2 regions of the Pseudoalteromonas sp. APC 3358 genome follow, and region 1 is predicted to be linked to the other one. Evidence: predicted binding sites of a transcription regulator. Region 1 holds the regulator's gene; the other holds the start of a gene.
The links. The regulator FliA, encoded in region 1, starts transcription of late flagellar genes. The targets are predictions, from matches to a motif close to CTAAAGNTNNNNNNNNNNNNGCCGATA.

Region 1 (8,263 bases):
TCGCTATCTTGCTCAAGAATTTCGCTTACCCTGCGGCGAAAAAAGCTTGAATCATCAACAACTAAAACTTTAACGGCCATTTAGCTCTCTTATTAAATTTATGCGTAGGTATATATTAAATATATACCTACTTTATTATTAGCCTGCGTAATGTTTTAACATGTTTGGAACGTCTAAAATCAGTGCAATGCCACCATCTGAAGTAATTGTAGCACCTGCCATACCTGGTGTTCCTTGAAGTAACGCATCAAGCGGCTTAATTACAACTTCTTCTTGGCCAATTAATGAGTCAACAACAAAACCAATTTGCTGCGTACCAATTTGCACAATAACTACATGGCCTTTTGCTTTTCGCTGTGAGCGATCTGAGCCTTTAACTAACCAGTGCTCGAGGTAGAATAACGGTATTGCCTTCTTACGGACAATAATTGTTAATTGCCCATCAACCACATTTGTTTTCGTTAAATCTAAGTTGAATATTTCACTAACACCAGCAAGTGGTAACGCAAATGTTTGTGCGCCAACAATTACCATCAAGGTCGGTAATATGGCTAAGGTAAGTGGTACTTTTATCTCTAAAATAGTACCTACACCTAACTCAGATTGAATACTTACAGAGCCGTTTAATTGGGTGATTTTAGTTTTCACCACATCCATCCCAACACCACGACCTGAAATATCAGATATCTCTTCTTTTGTAGAAAAGCCAGGTGCAAAAATTAGGTTGTATGCTTCAGTGTCAGAAAGTCGACTCGCTTGATCGTGATCGAGCACGCCTTTACTAATTGCTATTTTTTTCAGTTTCTCAGCATCCATACCAGCGCCATCATCTTTAATGGTCAACAAAATATGGTCGCCTTCCTGAGACGCTGATAAAGTAACATTACCTGTTCTAGGCTTACCGGCAGCCTCACGAACAGCTGGCATTTCAATACCGTGGTCAACTGAGTTTCGAACTAAATGCACAAGCGGATCGGCTAGTGCTTCCACTAAGTTTTTATCTAAATCGGTTTCTTCACCTACAAGTTGTAAGTCAATGTCTTTGTTTAAGCTGCGTGCTAAATCGCGTACTACGCGAGGGAAACGACCAAATACCTTTTTAATTGGTTGCATTCGCGTTTGCATAACCGCGCCTTGAATATCAGCAGTCACTACATCTAAGTTAGAGATTGCTTTACCCATTGCTTCACTGTCTGAATTGGTCGCTAAACTAACCAAACGATTTCGCACAAGTACTAACTCACCAACCATATTCATAATTTGGTCAAGTCGTTTTGTATCTACGCGAACTGTCGTCTCTGCTGCTGGTGGCGCTGATTTTTTAGGCGTTGCTGGCGCTGCTTTAGCAACCGGTTTTTCTACCGGTTTAGAAGCGGGTGCTTTTACAGGTTCTGGTTTTTTTACAGGCACACTCGCTTTTGCAGCTGGTTTAGCTGGGATATTGGGCTGTTTCACAGCTGGAGTGCTTTCTATTGATTTAGGTGCAGTGCCTTTACCATGAAGTTCATCAAGAAGCGCTTCAAATTCATCATCACTAATTTCATCATCTGATGAATTAGCAGTATTTGACGCTGGTTTAGCTGGTTCTACAGGTGCTTTAACTACACTACTTTGCTCAGGTGCTTTACTCGCAACCTCACCAAAACTGCCAACTCCATGTAACTCGTCTAATAAGCTGTCAAATTCATCATCAGTAATATCACCATTAAAATCACTACTGCTTGCTACTGGCTTTTCAACTGCAGGACCTTGTCCTTTACCGTGTAGTTCATCAAGTAAGTTTTCAAATTCATCTTCAGTGATTTCGTTTATTTCAGCATCACTAACCGAAGGAGTTCCGCTAAACATTTCATCAAATGCAAATGGATCTTCCTCATCAGCTATTGGCGTATCAACTACTTCATCAAGAGGTTGTTCAACGTCAGTTTCTGAAGCGACTCCGTTAAGCTCGGCTTCTGTTGGAGGTAGGCCCAAAATGTGGAGGGTTTGAAGTAACTCAGGATCTGCTGGTTCTGGCTTATCCCTATTTTGGATAGTCGCGAACATTTCATTAATGGTGTCGAGCGCTTGTAAAATAACATCCATTAACTCTGAATTGACCGTTCGCACGCCTTGACGTAGTAAATCAAATACGTTTTCAGCGCCGTGGCAAGCATCAACAAGTTCTGTCATAGCTAAAAAGCCTGCACCACCTTTTACAGTGTGAAAGCCTCTAAATATGGCATTTAGTAACTCGGTATCTTCTGGATTATTTTCCAGTTCAACTAACTGTTCAGATAAAAGCTCTAGGATTTCTCCTGCCTCTACAAGAAAGTCTTGTAAAATATCTTCATCGACTTCAAACATGCAGTTACTCTCCTCTTAGAAGCCCAAACTTGATAAAAGATCATCGACTTCATCTTGATCAGACACAACATCATTACGCGATTCTTTATCAATAATAGGGCCTTCAGGACCTGCTAAAGTTTGTGTGGCAACTGGTTCTTTTGTTTTTTGTTGTTCTAGTTTATTCGCTGTGTTGTCACTGTCATCTTGTTCAGCAAACGCTGTTAAAAGATGAAGTAAGCTTTCTTCTACTTCTCTAACAAGTTCTATAACACGGCGAATAACTTGACCTGTTAAGTCTTGATAGTCTTGAGCCATTAGTACATTTGTCATTAAGCTTTGAAGCTCATCCGTTTTATGATGAGAGTTATTCATAAACTTATCGATACTATGGCAAAGTTGTTTAAACTCACCAAGCTCAATCTCCCGGCTCATTAAACGATCCCATGTCGGTTTGATATGAGATATTTCATCTGCAAGTTGCTGAGCTATAGGTAAACTAGCCTCAACAGCATCCATTGTTTTATTAGCCGCATTTTCTGTCATTTCTATAACATAATTAAGCCGCTTTTTAGCATCTGGAATCGCATCTGTCGTTATGTTAGTTAAGCGAGTATCAAGCTCAAAGCTTTTAAGTGCTTCGTGCAGTTGACGAGTCAACTTCCCAACTTCAGCAAATAATTTAGACTGCTCTTGCGAAGCTGTCTCTAAAATCAACTGATTAGCTTTATCTTGCTCATCGTTTTCTAAATAAATGACGAGTTGACGAGCTTGTTCTAACGTTATTTGAGGCGCAGCTGGTGCTGACATAAGCCTCTCCCCCATCATTAGCCTAAGCGTTCAAATACTTTTTCTAATTTAGTTTTTAATGTTCCAGCCGTAAATGGCTTAACAATATAACCATTAACGCCAGCTTGCGCTGCAGCAATTATTTGTTCTTTTTTAGCTTCTGCCGTTACCATCAATACAGGGATATGTTTCAACTTATCATCTGCACGAATTGCTCTTAAAAGGTCAATACCTTGCATTCCCGGCATATTCCAATCTGTAACCACAAAATCAAATACTTGATTTTGTAACATAGGCAAAGCTGTAGACCCGTCATCAGCTTCTTGAACATTAGTGAAACCTAAGTCACGTAATAGGTTTTTTATAATTCGTCTCATCGTTGAAAAATCATCAACTACAAGAATTTTCATGTTTTTATCCAAAACATCCCCCAGTGAGGTATTAACCTTAGTTTACTTACTACTAGTTTATCCAGTCATTGATTTTAGCTTTTAGCTTAATCATCGCCTGACCATGTATCTGACTTACACGCGATTCGCTTACATCGAGTATATGTCCTATTTCTTTTAAATTCATTTCATCGTTATAGTATAAAGAAAGTACCATTGCATCACGCTCTGGTAATGACTTTATTGCATTTAGCAAAGACTCATTAAACCGATCATTTTTAACATTATTAAAAGGTTTGTCTAGCGCTAAATCTTGGCCTACGGGAGTAATAACATCCTCATCTACACCAAGGTCTTCTATGCCTAATACTTTACTGGTATTAACATCATTTAAAATATGATGGTACTCATTGAGTGAAATTTCAAGTTTTTCAGCAACTTCTGTATCTGTTGGTTCGCGATTCAGACTGCTTTCGAGCCCAGTAATTGCTTCTGCAACTTGTCGGCTTTTACGGTGTACTGAACGAGGAGCCCAATCACCACGACGCATTTCATCAAGCATAGCCCCGCGAATACGAATACCGGCGAAGGTTTCAAAGCTTGCGCCTTTTGTTGCATCAAAGTTTTTTGAAGCTTCTATTAAACCTATCATTCCTGATTGAATTAAATCATCAAGCTGAACGCTAGGTGGTAATCGAGCAATTAGATGACATGCCACTTTTTTAACAAGTGATGCATGTTTCTCAACAATCACATTTAAGTTTTGTGTTGATTGATATCCCATAGCTCTATTCACCAATGTTGTCATAATTAGCCGTTTACTAGTTTCTCAATGAAAAACTCTAAATGCCCAGATGGTTGATTTGGTATTGGCCATTTAACTGCTTTTGTCGCCAGCGCTTTAAACGCGAGAGCGGCTGGCGAACTTGGAAAGAGCTCAACAATCACCTTTTGGCGACGTGTTGCTTTGCGCATATTTTCGTCATAAGGAACCGTTGCTACTAGCTCCATTGAAACATCTAAAAAGCGATCGGTAACTTTAGATAGTTTTGCAAACAATTCAGTGCCTTCACGCATACTGCGGACCATATTGGCAACAATTTTGAACTTATAAACACCGTGCTCGCGGCTTAATACTTTAATAAGTGCGTAAGCATCGGTTATTGATGTTGGTTCATCGCACACTACAACCATTACATCTTGTGCTGCTCGTGAGAAGCTTAGCACCATGTCTGAAATACCAGCGGCTGTATCTACAATTAAAATATCAAATTCGGTATTCAATTCGCTAAATGCACGAATTAGCCCGGCATGCTCAGATGGCGATAATTCAACCATACTTTGCGAGCCCGATGTAGCGGGTACAATTTTAATACCAGCAGGCCCTTCAACTAAAATCTCGTCAAGCTCACATTCACCTGACAAAACGTGTGATAAATTGCGCTCTACACGTAAACCAAGCATCACATCACAGTTTGCTAAACCTAAGTCAGCATCCAGCACTAATACTCTATTACCTTGTTGCCCTAGTGCAATAGCGGTATTTAGAGAAACATTTGTTTTCCCCACCCCACCTTTACCACCGGTTACAGCGATAACTTTTACGCCGTTGTTATTGTTTTGACTCATTTTGCGCAGGCCGCTTGCTTGATCTAATACTGTGTTAATCATACATCCCTACTGTACTTGGCGCCACTGCTTGGTGCCTTGAATGTTGTGCTTTTGTTCTTTTTAAATATAACTGCTCAGCCTTTTTCACTAGTTTTTCAGCATTTGCAACACGAATATCTTCTGGCACTCGTTGACCGTTAGTAAGATACCCTATTGGAAGGCGATTTTGAATCGCAATACTAATAATCTCACCCAAACTTAATGATTCATCTAACTTAGTGAAAATACAACCACTTAACTGTACTTTTTTAAAGTGACGTACTGTTTCTTGTAATACATTAATTTGTGCCGTCGCGCTTAGTACTAAGTAACTGCGAATATCCACACGTTGGTTACGCATTAACGTGTTTAACTGCTCAGTTAAACGTAAATCTCGCTGACTCATACCTGCTGTATCAATTAATACTAGACGTTTATTTCGTAAATGATATAAAACTTCAGCTAATTCATTAGCATCTTTAACTTGCTTTACACCACAACCAATAATACGGCCGTAAGTAGCAAGCTGTTCATAAGCACCAATTCTGTATGTATCAGTGGTTATTAAGGCCACTTTATCAGCGCCATATTTTTGTGCGCCTAAAGCTGCAAGCTTAGCAACTGTTGTTGTTTTACCAACACCTGTTGGACCCACTAACGCATATACACCACCTTGGCGAAGTATTTCATTATTGGTTGTTTGCATTTGATCTTCGACCATCGTTAACAACGCTTTCCAGCCTTGCTTACGAGATACATCATCAGGTACAAAACATGCCATTTGTTGCGCTACTTCTTTATCAATACCCATACCGACTAAGCGGTCAACCATGCAAGCGCGTGTTGGATCGCGACGCGCCATATCTTGCTGCATTAAGCCTGATACTTGATGCTCAAGTAATTGACGAATTGCGTTCATTTCTTCACGCATTGTTGTCATTTCTTCGCTTTCATTATTGGGTGTTTGTTGGCGAGCCGTTACTGGACTATCTAAATCATCAAAGTCGCTGTCTAAATCATCAAAACCTAAGCTATCCGCTTGAGTTTGTGGACGAACTGGCGCTGCATTTTCAGGAGCAAACATATTTTTAGTACGCTGTTCCATAACTGGTTCTTGATAGTTATCGGTAGTATCAATACCTGATTGTGAAAACATTGATGCAAGTTCAGGGGAGCGAGGACGCGGTGATTGGCGCTCTAATAAAGCTTGTAGGCTGTCAGCCACTTTTGCCTGCGGCTCTGGTTTGGCACGCTGAGGCTCTGGTTTTACAAAATTATGCATACTTTGCTGTGGTGCTTGAGCACGCGGCTCTGCAGTACGTTGTGGTTGCGCTGCTACTTTAGGGGCTGCTTTGTCATAATCAACTGCCGCTACAATTTCTACACCGTTAGCCAGCTTCTTATTTGACATAATAACCGCATCAACACCTAACTCATCTTTAACTTCTTTAAGTGCTGTGCGCATATCTTTAGCAAAAAAACGTTTAATTTTCATGATTCAACCCCTGTTAAAATCTTATTGTTGGCCTACAGAGCTAACAATCTTGATCTGTCTTTCGTCTGGTACCTCTTGATAAGACATCACTCTCAATCCTGGAATGGTGTACTTAACAAAACGAGATAACACAGTGCGTAACATTCCTGACGTTAGCAATATAGAAGGTTCACCGGCCATTTCTTGATTTTGATGCGCTTGTGTCAATGACACTTGAAGTCGCTCTGCAAGTCCAGGCTCAATACCGGCACCTTCATCGCCTGCATTTTGTAATGACTGATGCAACATCTGTTCCAACTCAGGTGCCAAGGTTATGACAGGGATTTCTGATGACATACCAACCGCATCTTGAACAATTAACCTACGCAGAGAAATACGCACTGCAGCCGTTAATACATCAGGGTCTTGGCTACGCGGACCATACTCAACAAGGGTTTGAACAATTGAGCGCATATCGCGAATAGCTACACCTTCATTCAATAAATTTTGCAGTACTTTTACAATTGCAGTTAATGGCAACACATCAGGTACTAGTCCTTCTACTAAGCGAGGATGGCTTTTAGCAAGCATATCAAGCAGGTTTTGAACTTCTTCATGCCCTAGTAGCAACGCCGCACTGTTAGTTAATAACTGGCTAATATGAGTGGCGACTACCGTGGCTGAATCTACAACGGTATAACCTAGTGATTGCGCTTCATCTTTTTGATCAGGCTTGATCCATACTGCATCAAGGCCAAACGCAGGATCTTTAGTTTCAACCCCTTTAATTGGGCCAAATACTTGCCCTGGGTTAATTGCTAGCTCGTCGCCATGTTTAAGTTCGCTTTCACCGGTTGAAACACCCATTAGCGTTATTCTGTAAGCATTTGGATCAAGCTCTAAGTTATCGCGAATATGAACAGGTGGTACTAAAAAACCAAGTTCTTGAGAAAGCTTTTTACGTACACCTTTAATACGATTAAGTAACTCACCACCTTGAGATTGATCTACCAATGGAATTAATCTGTAACCTACTTCTAAGCCAATTACATCAACTTGTTGAACGTCATCCCAGCCAAGTTCTTTTTGCTCTTGTTTATTGGCAATACCTGTTGCAGCGCTTCCGCCACTGGCGGCTTCTTCGGCTTCTGCTGCAGCGGCTTTTAACTTAGTTTGCTGTGTGTAGTAAGCTAAATAACCCAGTAACGCACCTAAGCTTAAAAAAGCAAAATGCGGCATACCAGGCACTAACCCCATGATGATCAAAATACCTGAAGCAATAAAGAGTGATTTTTCGTTACCTAGTTGTTTCTTAAATTGGTCACCCATATTGAGCGACTCATTTTGACGTGTTACAACAATCGCGGTACCAATTGAAAGCAGTAAAGAAGGGAGTTGAGCAACTAAGCCATCACCAATGGTAAGTAATGTATATACTTCCATTGCGTTGCCAAAACTCAAATTATGTTGAATCATACCGACAAATAAACCACCAACAATATTGATGATTAATATAACAATACCTGCAATGGCATCGCCTTTTACAAATTTACTCGCACCATCCATTGAGCCGTAAAAATCAGCTTCGCGAGTTACTTCCTCGCGGCGGTCACGCGCTTGCTCAGCACTGATAAAA
Region 2 (8,263 bases), on a different contig from region 1:
CGTGGGTAAGTAATTAATTTATGACGTTCGTAAAGTATTTGGCAAATATCCAACACTTTTTGAGCTGGCATACCAAATGCTTTAGCCGCATCTATTTGCAGTGCAGATAGGTTATACGGTAATGGAGCACTTTGTTTTTTTTGTTTTTGGTCAAGTGAAGTAAGCTCAGCACTTTGCTTTGTAATGCGTGAAGCAACATTTTGTGCGAGTGCTTTGTTAAGTATTCGCCCTTCTTCATCTTGATGTGGCTCACATGCTTTACTAGGAACCCACTTAGCTATGAATGGCTGGTTATCTGGAGTAAGTAAATGCGCCAGTACATCGTAAAAAGGCTTAGATACAAAGTGTGCTATTTCGTTATCTCTATTAACAACAAGACCTAAAATAGGGGTTTGTACTCGCCCTACCGAAAGCACATTACCAAACCCTGCTTTTTGCCCAGCTAGTGTGTATGCACGTGTTAAATTCATACCAAATAGCCAATCAGCACGAGAGCGCGCTAAAGCAGATACACTTAACGGAATAAAATCTTGATTAGAACGCATAGTACCCAGTGATTTTTTTACCGCCGATAAGTTTAAATCACTAATGAGTAAACGTTGCGTACTCTGCTTTTTAGCCTGACTTATTTTAGCTTCTTCAATTACTTGATCGACTAGTAGCTGGCCTTCACGGTCTGGATCGCCAGCGTGAATAAGTTGCGAGGCTTGTTTAATTAATTTTTTTAAAACAGTGAGCTGTTTGCGAGTTTTGGTTTTGGCTTTTAACTTCCACTGTTCAGGTATTATAGGTAAGTGTTCAAACTGCCACTTTTTAAAGCGCTCATCGTAATCATCGGGTTCTGCTTGTTCTAGCAAATGTCCAATACACCACGATACACAATCGCCATTAGCGACTTCTATATAACCATCATATTTTTTATGTGGTTTTGGTAACGCATCAGCAATAGCGCGTCCAAGTGAAGGTTTTTCTGCAATGTAGAGTTTCATAGCCTGCTCATCACTGTTTATATAAACAGTAGTCTAGCACAGCTATTTTAAAGGAGGGAACTTTTTGTAACTATTGGCTAGCTGGGCTTTTTTTGTCTTTTGTTAAAATATAAATAAGCGGAAGATAACAAACAACAACGGTGCCTATATTAATAAATGGCAATAAGGTTTTATAAATGTATGTACTATAAGAAAGATCCCATAAATGGCGGTCGACTAATCTAAATAGCTGTAAAATTGGTGCCATAATAACAACCAATTGACCTAATACGCATTGCCATAAATAAACCTTATCTTTTAAACCCAGATATGCGATGAGTGCCATCCAAGCAATATCATTAAAGGCCCAAACAAGGTATCGATAAACATAAATCCCATTATCAAACTCTTTCAAGTAAGGATGAATAATGGTTCCATATAAAAAAAAAGCGGCTGTAATTAAAGCGAAACGCAGGGCCAAATAATCTTTTCTAAAATAAAAGATGAAAATAGCAGGGCTTAAAATAAACACCCAACTAGTATCTAATATCAATATAGTCTTTAAAAACCATTCAGGCATTAGAGTTAATCAAGTTTTTTTTCATCATCGTCATTACCACCGCCATTTCCTGGCATATGACTAAACTTATCGACCTTTTTCATAAACTATTCCGTTACATTTGTTAAAGAAAGTATACTTTATGATAAATAAGTGTGTTTGCCAATAAAAGTTATCTTACATCTATAGGAGCTGACTCTTTTGCTTTACCTTGTAATATAGATATTTCTACTCGGCGATTCCTGCGGCGATCTTCATCGGTGTCATTCGGTACAAGTGGTCGTGTTTCAGCTCGACCAACCACCATCATTCGGGTTTTATCAAATCCTTGGACTTTTTGCAGTTCACTTGCAACGGCTACAGCACGCTTTGATGATAGGTCCCAATTATTAATATATAACTCATTCGATACCTGAAAATCATCTGTATGGCCAGATACTGTTATTTCACCGGGTACATCTTTTAACAGCACACCGATATCTTGAATTATAGGTTTAAACTTAGGTTGTAAAAATGCACTACCTGAAGGAAATGAACCATTCTCTCTAATGCGAATAATTATTTGCTGCCCTAAAGACTCAAGCTCAATTGCGCCATCGATTATTTGCTTTTCAAGCTGCTGCGCTATCTTTTTAACAAGCTCGTTAGTTTGCTCCTGATCGGCTGCTGAAGTTGCTTGCTCAGAAGATTCTTCTTGTGAGGTACTACGAGATTCGCCACCGCGTTTATCCCCGCGCTGTTCTTGCCTGCCGCCTGCTGAGCTTTCATCGCCAGCCTGAAACTCTAACATTTGTTGAGTCATTTCGACTGTTTGCTGCTGAATGGTTTCTATTGGGGTTGGCTCTGGTTTACCTGGGGTAAACTCCATGGCAATAACAGAGGTCCCTTTAGGGATGTCTTTTACTTCAATTTTATTCTGCACACCAAAAGCAAACTTCATAGAGCCCGCAATTTGTTTAAACTTAAGTACATCCATTTCTGAAAACGCGAGCAAGAGTACAAAAAAGCACATTAACAGTGACATTAAATCGGCAAACGTTCCCATCCATGCAGGTAGACCTGGTGGTGGGCATTTGCACTCTTGATCAGACATAGTTACTCCTCGGTATCTACTTTGCGTTTAGATTCAGCTAAGTAATTTTTCAAAATACCTTCGATTACTTTTGGATTCTGACCATCTTGTATACCTAAAATAGCATCCAAAATTAAACGCTGATTCATAGCTTCCTCATCTTTACGCAGTTCAAGTTTTACCTGAATAGGAATTGCCACTACATTGGCTAAAAACGCGCCATATAAAGTTGTTAATAGTGCTACTGCCATTGCCGGACCGATTGCCTTTGGGTCATCCATGTTAGACAACATTGCAACCAAACCAATTAGAGTACCAATCATGCCCATTGCAGGCCCTATATCAGCTAACGACTTAAATAAACCCGCGCCCAATTCATGGCGAGTCGTGGTTAGAGAAATATCTTTTTGAAGTGTAGCGCGAACTACATCTGCGTCGTGGCCATCGACGAGCATGTCGACGCCTTTGCGCATAAAGGGGTTTGGAATTTCAGCTTCTTCGAGTGCTAAAAAACCGCCTTTACGAGCTGAATCCGCAAGTTCTACTGCTTTTTCGATAAGTATTTCTGGCGTTTCGATTTTAAACATAAACGCTTTGGCAACAACTTTACCTATTCCCAAAAATTGCGACATAGTGAAGTTTGATAAAACAATAAAGAGTGAACCACCAAATACAATAACCACAGACGGGGTATTGTAAAACATAGCCATTTCACCGCTACTACTCATAAACATAGACATGACAATTAAGCCAATTGCGCCTAGGATCCCGATTATGGTTGCTAAATCCACATTTCCTCCAGAAGTTTCATGCTTAATGGCCTTATCATAAACTTTTATTATTAACTGCTTATCGGCAACATATTGAATTGCTTAAGCCATTTTTATAAATAAACATAAAAAGCAGCCTTTAGCACTATCTTAGATCAAGTTATAAGGGCTACCTAATTATCAATTGATTTATTAAACCAACAGACCGCTATTAAGGCTTTATTAATGCACTTGAAATATAATTTAACGTTATAAAGGTAAAAAACCAATATCATCCTTTGACCTAGTTTAGCATTCCCCCTAAAATTGACCCCTAAATTTATTATGTAAGCTGAAATAAAGATGGCGACTAAAAAACCTGAAAACTTAAGTTTCGAACAAGCACTAGAAGAATTATCTACAATCGTTAGTGACATGGAACAAGGTGACTTATCGCTTGAGCAATCGTTAAAGCAATTTGAGCGTGGAATTGCATTAGCAAGTGCTTCATCAGGGAAATTACAGCAAGCAGAACAAAAAGTATCAATTTTGATGGGGAATGGCGAAAAGTCAGTACTTACAAACTTTGATAATGATATGGAATAGCTGTGAGCATAAAAAATCATATTGAACGTGCTCAAAAAGATGTAGTAGCGACCTTACAACAGCATTTTAACCAGCCTCTCGATACAGAAGAAACGGTAAAGAACGCCACCCAGTATGGATTATTTAATGGCGGTAAAAGATTACGTCCATTTTTAGTTTATGCCACAGGTAAAATGCTCGGCGCAAACCATCAAGACTTAAACGTACTTGCTGCTGCAATTGAGTGTATTCATAGCTATTCGTTAGTCCATGATGACTTACCAGCAATGGACGATGACGACTTACGCCGCGGACGCCCTACTTGTCATATAGAGTTTGGCGAGGCAAATGCAATTTTAGCCGGTGATGCTCTTCAAACTCTTGCTTTTGAGCTTATTGCGAATCACAAATTTGAATGCTCATCGCAAACACAAGTAAAAATGATTGCTACACTTGCCCACGCATCAGGCCTTCAGGGTATGGTTGGCGGACAAGGCCTTGATATAGCAGCAACAGATAAAGTAATTACCGTACAAGAGCTTGAGCGAATACATAAGCTAAAAACCGGGGCTCTAATTAATTGCGCAATTACACTTGGTGCACTGTGCAGTGAAAAGGCTGATCAACAAACCTTAGAAAATTTAAGTGTTTTTGGGTATGCTATAGGGCTAGCATTTCAAGTACACGACGACATTTTAGATGTTGAAGGCGATACAGTTATTTTAGGAAAGCCACAAGGCTCCGATATTGCCGCGAATAAAGCGACATATCCGGCGTTATTAGGTATGCTAGGCGCTAAAGAAAAGGCGCAGAATTTAATACAACAAGCCCATGAAGCGTTAGCAAATATAGATGCTGACACAACACTTCTTGCGTCGCTAGCAAATTATCTAATTGAGCGTGACCACTAATTTTTGCTCATACGTATTGCAATTAGCACTGACATTATTACTCAACATTAATTATTCGTAAAAGCTTTGAATTAATTAATGTTAGCGAAGGATATATATAAAACCATGACACTTGATAGTAGCAAGTATCCATTACTTAATTTGGTTGACGAGCCAGCCCAATTGCGTGACTTAGCGCAAGACAAACTCCCTGCATTTAGCAATGAGCTGCGCGATTATTTACTCAACTCAGTATCGCAAAGTAGCGGTCATCTAGCGTCTGGTTTAGGGACGGTTGAACTAACCGTTGCGCTGCATTATGTTTATAACACTCCAGACGATCGCCTAGTTTGGGATGTGGGTCATCAAGCTTATCCGCATAAAATTCTTACTGGTCGTCGCGAGCAAATGCACACCATTCGCCAAAAAGACGGTTTGCACCCTTTTCCTTTTCGCGATGAAAGCCAATACGATACGTTTAGCGTAGGCCATTCAAGCACCTCTATTTCAGCTGCCTTAGGTATGTCTATTGCCGCACAAAAAGAAGGTAAAGGTCGAAAGTCTGTAGCCATTATTGGTGACGGAGCTATAACCGCAGGCATGGCATTTGAAGCGATGAATCATTTAGGTGATGTAAAATCAGACATGCTTATTATTTTAAATGATAACGAAATGTCGATTTCTGAAAATGTTGGCGCATTAACAAATCACTTTGCTCGAATTTTATCAGGTAGCTTTTATACTAACATTCGTGAAGGTAGTAAAAAGTTACTCTCAGGTGTGCCTCCGGTAAAGCAACTTGCCAGTAAAATGGAAGAGCACATTAAAGGCATGATGATCCCGGGTACCTTCTTTGAAGAATTAGGCCTAAATTACATTGGTCCCATTGATGGTCACGATGTAAACATGCTTGTAGATACATTACGTAATATGCGTAATTTAAAAGGCCCACAGCTTTTACATATAAAAACGCAAAAAGGTAAGGGCTATAAACCTGCTGAAGCCGATCCTATTGGCTATCATGGTGTACCAAAATTCGATCCGAGCACAACTAGCCTACCTAAATCTAAACCTAGTGCTGCTACTTTTTCAAAAGTATTCGGCGATTGGTTATGTGATATGGCCGAACAAGACAGTAAGTTAATGGCTATCACGCCTGCAATGCGCGAAGGTTCAGGCATGGTACGTTTTTCTAAAGAGCATCCAGATCAATACTTTGATGTAGCTATTGCTGAGCAGCATGCCGTTACTTTAGCCGCTGGCTTTGCCTGTGAAGGTTTAAAACCTGTTGTTGCTATTTACTCAAGCTTTTTACAACGTGCGTATGACCAATTAATACATGATGTTGCACTGCAAAACTTACCTGTATTATTTGCCATTGACCGCGCTGGTATTGTTGGAGCCGATGGTGAAACTCACCAAGGTGCGTACGATTTAAGCTTTATGCGCTGCATTCCAAATATGGTAATTATGGCACCAAGCGATACCAACGAATGCCGCCAAATGCTATACACCGGTTATAAAGCAAACTGCCCTGTTGCAGTTCGTTATCCTCGAGGTAGTGCAGGTACTGCAGACATTGAAAGCACTATGCAACTGCTTGAAATAGGTAAGGCAGATACAATTAAGAAAGGCAGTAAAATTGCCATTTTATCGTTCGGTACATTACTTGAAAATGCACAGCTTGCTGCAGATGAATTAGATGCAACGCTTGTTAATATGCGTTTTATTAAACCACTTGATACCGCACTTTTAAATGAGCTTGCAACTAGCCACGATGTAATTGTTACGCTTGAAGATAATGCGATTGCTGGCGGTGCCGGCTCTGCAGTTAACGAATTTTTAGCAACGCAAAAAGCTGATATTAATATCCTTAACTTAGGTATTCCTGATGAGTTTATTAAACACGGCACCCAAGATGAAATGCACGATGAAATGGGGTTAGGCGAGCAAGGAATATTAACCGCTATTAAAGCGTTTATTAATTAACTTCCTATACATCTAAAGTTGAGCATATTAAAAAAGGAGCCTAGGCTCCTTTTTTAATATCAAATATTGCTGATCAGCGCATCCACACTTTAATATCAGCTAGGCCATTGCTTTGTAAAATACCTAATTGTTGATCAACGTTAGAATTTTGTTCAAACTCAAATGCATCAAGCTGATCATCAAACGTAATATTTGCAACACCATCACCACCGCGCTTTTTAACTTGGTGTAGTGAAATATCTGCTAGGTTAATAGATGTCTCCCAGCTAATTACCTGCCCACCCAAAAGTGGTAATGGATAAAATGACCAACCAATTGATGCCGTGATATTAGTTGTTTTTCCATTTGGTAATTGGAATGAATTAGCCGCTATTACTTTACAAAGATCTGAAGCATAGCTGTCTATTTTATTGCATTTAAAATCACGTAATAATAGTAAAAACTCATCACCACTCCAACGTGCCACATAGTCAGAACCCTGCGTACGCGAATTTAATAATGCAGCCATTTGCTGTAAGCAGCTATCACCTGCAATTGGGCCATAGGCATCATTGATACGGCTGAAGTTATCAAAGTTAATAATTACCAGCACCAGTGACTTGCCTTGTGCCTGCAGCGATTGTGAATTACGTTGAAAGTGTTCAATATCTTTAGGGAGTTGATCAAACAAAAAGCGACGACTACGCAGCCCTGTTAGCTCATCTGAGTGACTAACTAATTTAAGCTGTGAATTCACTTGGCCTAATTTATCATTAGCTTGACGAAGCTCTAAGGTACGCTCGGTGATCAAGCCCTCTAATGCTTCTTGTTTTCTACGCTCTTGCGCTCTAAATACCCAAAAAATAAGGTAGAAAAGCAAAATAAAACCACTGGTAATTAAAAGCCTAAAGTAAATAGTTTCGTCAAAGCGCTCAGGCACTACAAAGCCGTATTCTACTTCTTGCGCTTTAGTCCAGTCTTCACCTTGGCGCTTCGCTTCTAACTGAAACAAAAACGAGCCTGGAGGCAAGTTAGTATAAATAGCTTCACGTCGCGTATTAGCATAGCGCCAGTCACTATCTAAGCCACTTAGTTTATATCTAAATTCAATACTGTTTGGTGCATAGTAATCAATAGCTGTGTAAGTTAGCGTTATATCACGCTCGTCTGTTTCTAATGATGGTTTTTTACCAAGCGCAGCGGTGGTTAAATGACGAAGTGGTGTTGTTATTGTTTCTATTGTTGGCTTTAATGCAAGCACACCAAATAGCTCTACATTTTTAGGTATTTCAACAACACCTTGTAAGCTTGGGTACCAAATAGAATTGCCGGTGTCTGCTACCGCATCATGCCCAAGTCCACTACAACATTGATTCGCTTTACCATCGAGTTGACGGTCAAAAGATGAAATCACTTCTTCAACTTTTAAGCTTTTTATCTCTGTTTTAAATTGCTCTACAGGCATTCTGTAA

Region 2: the regulator FliA is predicted to act here: its motif matches at 3,450-3,476, upstream of pomA (flagellar motor protein PomA).

The regions. Positions count from the first base shown of each region.
Region 1 covers NZ_JASDCE010000002.1:484,585-492,847, reverse strand. Annotated here, with positions in the region: gene QL995_RS04825 (chemotaxis response regulator protein-glutamate methylesterase) at 1-80, opposite strand, end outside; gene QL995_RS04820 (chemotaxis protein CheA) at 139-2,346, opposite strand; gene QL995_RS04815 (protein phosphatase CheZ) at 2,362-3,135, opposite strand; gene cheY (chemotaxis response regulator CheY) at 3,153-3,536, opposite strand; gene QL995_RS04805 (RNA polymerase sigma factor FliA) at 3,577-4,287, opposite strand; gene QL995_RS04800 (MinD/ParA family protein) at 4,314-5,174, opposite strand; gene flhF (flagellar biosynthesis protein FlhF) at 5,167-6,648, opposite strand; gene flhA (flagellar biosynthesis protein FlhA) at 6,670-8,263, opposite strand, start outside.
Region 2 covers NZ_JASDCE010000020.1:32,601-40,863, reverse strand. Annotated here, with positions in the region: gene QL995_RS20645 (DNA topoisomerase III) at 1-989, opposite strand, end outside; gene QL995_RS20640 (hypothetical protein) at 1,060-1,548, opposite strand; gene QL995_RS20635 (flagellar motor protein MotB) at 1,700-2,620, opposite strand; gene pomA (flagellar motor protein PomA) at 2,623-3,390, opposite strand; gene QL995_RS20625 (exodeoxyribonuclease VII small subunit) at 3,712-3,954, shown strand; gene ispA ((2E,6E)-farnesyl diphosphate synthase) at 3,957-4,844, shown strand; gene dxs (1-deoxy-D-xylulose-5-phosphate synthase) at 4,950-6,812, shown strand; gene QL995_RS20610 (ligand-binding sensor domain-containing diguanylate cyclase) at 6,886-8,263, opposite strand, start outside.